2 regions of the Paenibacillus sp. FSL E2-0177 genome follow, and region 1 is predicted to be linked to the other one. Evidence: a T-box and tRNA genes for the amino acid it is inferred to sense, from the RefSeq annotation. Region 1 holds a T-box; the other holds one or more tRNA genes.
What was found. The T-box of region 1 lies ahead of trpS (tryptophan--tRNA ligase). A T-box ahead of a tRNA ligase gene usually reads a tRNA of that ligase, here a tRNA-Trp.

Region 1 (2,361 bases):
AAGAGGCTAATTCATGCATGCTATCGAAAGGTTTTAAGGATGGTAATTATTAGTCGATTAAAAGTAAGGGTAGGAAAGCCTAAATAACTAAGCTCGCACAAAAAATCGGCCTTCTCTTACGTAAACGCAAGGGAAGACCGATATAATGTATATCTGCTTTAATTCTCGGGATAGATCATTTCCAGCATAGTGGACAGCTCAAGACTTTGACCTGGTTCTACCTTCAGCAAGCCCGTGAAGGAAGGGTCATCTGAAACGTTAGGAGCATCCGGGAGCCAGGTGTAAGGTTCGATGCACAGAAATTGATCGGCCGGTCCTTTGGTATACAGGACCCAGTGACGGAAATGATTCTCGTCAGCTGTATAACGAAGACCATAACCATCATCGCGTAATAGCAAGGCTTCTACGGGCTGCTTGTCACCAATACGTAGAGCAGTATCAAAATTAGTTCCCTGGAGGTTGATTCCAGAGTTTAGTGAATCTAGATCACCAAGTGGAATTAGATTGCCGCTAGGGAGCAATTCATCGTTTAGTTCATAAATGCTGTTTACGGGCAGCTTGAGATTCCAGCGTTCAGGTTCTCCATCGATCATAAACCAGGTGTGATAACCGATCCCAAAGGGAATACGGTGATCGCCGAGATTTGTAACCTTTAAAGTCTGGCTGAGCCGGGCATCCTGAAGCCTGAATGTCATTTCGAATTTGAGTGGAATGGGAAATTGCTCCATCCAGTGCGGATCATCTTCAGTAAGGAATTCAGTAGTGACTGCACAACCGTCCTCGTCTTCTTCAATATCGCTGACACACCAGGATTGAGTCCGGTGTAGACCATGGATATGATTGTCACCAGCGGTATTCTGGTCAAATTGATAACTTGTACCCTCGAATTGAAATTTTCCTTTACGAATTCTTCCGGGTGGAATTAAGAGCGGGATGCCAAAATGGTAAGGTTTTTGCATAAAGAAAGCTTGATCGCTTTCATCAGGCCGCCGCAGAATTTCCCGTTGTTCCTTTACATCAAACAATGAAATCACGTTGTTTCCTAGTCGCGGCAAAAGCGTGACTTCCAGTTCGCGGCTGTGCAAAATATAAGTATCATAACCGCCCCACTGCCCTTTGGTCACCTGTTTCATGAGATATGCTCCTTTATCGTAACTGTAATCGAATAGAACATGGATAACCTTATCATAACAGATTTATGCGGAAGTGGTTAAGTGATTTGACAACTTCTCTTTATGGTTCTATGATGAAGGCATTAAATTATGATGAGAATGTGATGACGGGGACAAGTAGACAGGAAATGCACCTTCAGAAAGCCGGTGGTTGATGCGAACCGGTAGGACACTCCTGATGAATGGACCCCTGAGCGCCGCGCTTGAACGGGAGCAAGATGCCCTAGTAGACCGGCCGGATCTTCCCCGTTAACGGAAGACTAAGGCTGTTTCCCTTTGACTATACAAAGGTTAAGCAGCGAATAAGGGTGGCACCACGGTCTCACGTCCCTTGCGGATGAGGCTTTTTTTGCGTTCTCGGAAATCGGAAATTACATCTAACGGAGGTCTATATTATGTTGAAAAAAGTAATGTCAGGCATACAACCGAGCGGTTCTCTAACTTTGGGTAACTATATCGGAGCGCTGAAAAATTTTGTGAAGCTGCAAGACGATCATCAATGTTTCTTTATGGTTGTCGATATGCATGCGATCACCGTTGCTCAAGATCCTGCGGCACTGCGTGAGCAGTCTGAAGCTGTAGCTGCACTCTTTATCGCGGCAGGAATTGATCCTGTGCGTTCGAATGTATATATGCAGTCTCATGTGCCTCAGCATGCGGAATTGGGCTGGATCATGACTACGCTAACGGCAATGGGCGAGCTTGAGCGTATGACACAGTTCAAAGATAAATCATCAGGTAAGGATTCAGTTGGCGCGGGCCTATTCGTATATCCTTCTTTAATGGCAGCAGATATTCTTGTTTATAATGCGGATCTTGTGCCAGTAGGTGAAGATCAGAAGCAGCACTTGGAGTTGACCCGTGATTTAGCGGGCCGATTCAATAACCGTTTTGGCGAATTCTTTACGATTCCTGAACCGTATATCCCTGAAGTGGGCGCACGCATTATGTCTCTGGATGATGGCACTAAAAAAATGAGCAAGAGCAGCCCGAATGCAGGCAGCTATATTGCCCTGTTGGATTCGCCGGATGTGATCCGTAAAAAAATCAGCCGCGCAACGACTGATTCTGGACGTGAAGTGATCTTTGATCCGGCTAACAAGCCAGAGATTAGTAACTTGATGAGTATTTACTCGGAATGTTCTGGGATGTCCCTCCAGCAAATTGCCGATCGTTATGAAGGACAAAT
Region 2 (2,361 bases), 170 kb from region 1:
ATACTTAGAATGCAAATTCGTTTCGGATTCAGTTTTCAGGCATCAAGCCTGGTATGAATATTCCCTGATAGCTCAGTTGGTAGAGCACTCGACTGTTAATCGAGTTGTCACAGGTTCGAGTCCTGTTCGGGGAGCCATATGGAGAGGTGTCCGAGTTTGGCCGAAGGAGCACGATTGGAAATCGTGTAGGCGCCACAAGCGTCTCGAGGGTTCGAATCCCTCTCTCTCCGCCACAAATTTTTAATTAGTATGGCCCGTTGGTCAAGGGGTTAAGACACCTCCCTTTCACGGAGGTAACATGGGTTCGAATCCCATACGGGTCACCAAATCTTCACTTGATTTATCCTAGTGGACTTTGGTACAATAACAATTGTTGTTTATGGAGGCTTAGCTCAGCTGGGAGAGCATCTGCCTTACAAGCAGAGGGTCGGGGGTTCGATCCCCTCAGCCTCCACCATAACACTTTCTTACTGACGCGGGGTGGAGCAGCCCGGTAGCTCGTCGGGCTCATAACCCGAAGGCCGCAGGTTCAAATCCTGCCCCCGCAACCAATTAACTTAAGCAATTATATCTTTTGGAACCGTGGTGTAGTTGGCCTAACATGCCTGCCTGTCACGCAGGAGATCGCGGGTTCGAATCCCGTCGGTTCCGCCATTTTCATCATGGCTCGGTAGCTCAGTCGGTAGAGCAGAGGACTGAAAATCCTCGTGTCGGCGGTTCGATTCCGTCCCGAGCCACCATTTATCATCACAAAAGAATGAGTGCCATGCCGGTGTAGCTCAATTGGTAGAGCAACTGACTTGTAATCAGTAGGTTGGGGGTTCAAGTCCTCTCGCCGGCACCATCCTTGGAGGATTAGCGAAGTGGCCAAACGCATCAGACTGTAAATCTGCTCACGTGAGTGTTCGGTGGTTCGAATCCATCATCCTCCACCAGTTTTTAGGGGCATAGTTTAAAGGTAGAACAACGGTCTCCAAAACCGTTGGTGTGGGTTCAATTCCTGCTGCCCCTGCCAAGTTCTTTCTAAAGTTTAATATGGCGGCCGTGGCGAAGGGGTTAACGCACCGGATTGTGGTTCCGGCATTCGTGGGTTCGAGACCCATCGGCCGCCCCATTTACTTTAAAATGAATAATGGCAACAATATCAACTTAATATGGCGACTGTGGCGAAGGGGTTAACGCACCGGATTGTGGTTCCGGCATTCGTGGGTTCGAGACCCATCAGTCGCCCCATTTTACTTTAAAATGTTATTGGGGATTAGCCAAGCGGTAAGGCAACGGACTTTGACTCCGTCACTCATAGGTTCGAATCCTATATCCCCAGCCATTTTATGCGGACGTGGCTCAGCGGTAGAGCATCGCCTTGCCAAGGCGAGGGTCGCGGGTTCGATTCCCGTCGTCCGCTCCAAGTTTTCATGGCGCCATAGCCAAGTGGTAAGGCAAAGCTCTGCAAAAGCTTTATCCCCAGTTCAAATCTGGGTGGCGCCTCCATTTAGTTCATATGTGCCGGCGTGGCGGAATGGCAGACGCGCTCGACTCAAAATCGAGTGGGAAACCGTGGAGGTTCGAGTCCTCTCGCCGGTATCTTAAAAAGGTTTGTAAGAATGCTTTTATAAGCAATCTTACAAACCTTTTTCTTTATGTCCTTGGGTTTACAGCAGTAAGCCGTTGAATAGAGAGTTTCTCTATTTCAACGGCTTTTTTTAATCTGATTAGTGATTAACCTGATTGATTATTAATGCGGAATGCTCGCGGGGTAAGACCTATTTCTCGTTTGAACATATTGCAGAATTGGGCATCGTTCACAAAACCTGCAGCAGCAGATACTTCAGAGATTTGCATCTGAGTATGACGTAATAGAGATTTTGCATAATCCAGGCGTTTTAACAGCAAATACCGCAGGGGTGAAGACCCGAAACGTTCTTTAAATAGATGGCGAAAACGATCGTAACTATATCCGGACATTTCTGATAGTGTTTCGACGGACAATTTATGGCGATAATGCTCATTCATATAATTAAGGACATATTGTACTCGATCTTCTGTTGGGGATTGATATCCAGAGGCACTAAGAAGCCTCATAAGATGGACGGTAATCTCGCTCATTTGTAGGTTTAGAAGCTCAGAGAATCCGTCTTGCTTGCGTGTAAACTCTGCTTTCATTCGCAGCAGGATTTGAAGAACGGTCTGATCTTTATCATCTTCATATACGCCGAGCAGATTACTCATATTAGGGTGTTCTGAGTGGAAGCCTACAAATAATACATTTGCATCCTCACGGTGGTGCTCGTCATGTTTATGATTGGGTGGCACAAGCGCGAAAGAAGAGGAGCGAAAATGGTAACTTCGTGGGCCAACATT

Region 2: it has a tRNA-Trp gene. The T-box ahead of trpS (tryptophan--tRNA ligase) is inferred to sense a tRNA for this amino acid. The anticodon was not compared.

What each region holds. Positions count from the first base shown of each region.
Region 1 is NZ_CP150307.1:5,867,577-5,869,937, reverse strand. Features, by position in the region: gene MHI25_RS26140 (aldose 1-epimerase) at 159-1,133, opposite strand; T-box leader at 1,268-1,507, shown strand; gene trpS (tryptophan--tRNA ligase) at 1,571-2,361, shown strand, end outside.
Region 2 is NZ_CP150307.1:6,033,248-6,035,608, reverse strand. Features, by position in the region: rRNA gene MHI25_RS26845 (23S ribosomal RNA) at 1-1, shown strand, start outside; tRNA gene MHI25_RS26840 (tRNA-Asn) at 62-137, shown strand; tRNA gene MHI25_RS26835 (tRNA-Ser) at 141-233, shown strand; tRNA gene MHI25_RS26830 (tRNA-Glu) at 252-326, shown strand; tRNA gene MHI25_RS26825 (tRNA-Val) at 382-457, shown strand; tRNA gene MHI25_RS26820 (tRNA-Met) at 475-551, shown strand; tRNA gene MHI25_RS26815 (tRNA-Asp) at 577-654, shown strand; tRNA gene MHI25_RS26810 (tRNA-Phe) at 665-740, shown strand; tRNA gene MHI25_RS26805 (tRNA-Thr) at 769-844, shown strand; tRNA gene MHI25_RS26800 (tRNA-Tyr) at 850-935, shown strand; tRNA gene MHI25_RS26795 (tRNA-Trp) at 942-1,015, shown strand; tRNA gene MHI25_RS26790 (tRNA-His) at 1,039-1,114, shown strand; tRNA gene MHI25_RS26785 (tRNA-His) at 1,158-1,233, shown strand; tRNA gene MHI25_RS26780 (tRNA-Gln) at 1,253-1,327, shown strand; tRNA gene MHI25_RS26775 (tRNA-Gly) at 1,334-1,408, shown strand; tRNA gene MHI25_RS26770 (tRNA-Cys) at 1,418-1,491, shown strand; tRNA gene MHI25_RS26765 (tRNA-Leu) at 1,506-1,584, shown strand; gene MHI25_RS26760 (AraC family transcriptional regulator) at 1,720-2,361, opposite strand, start outside.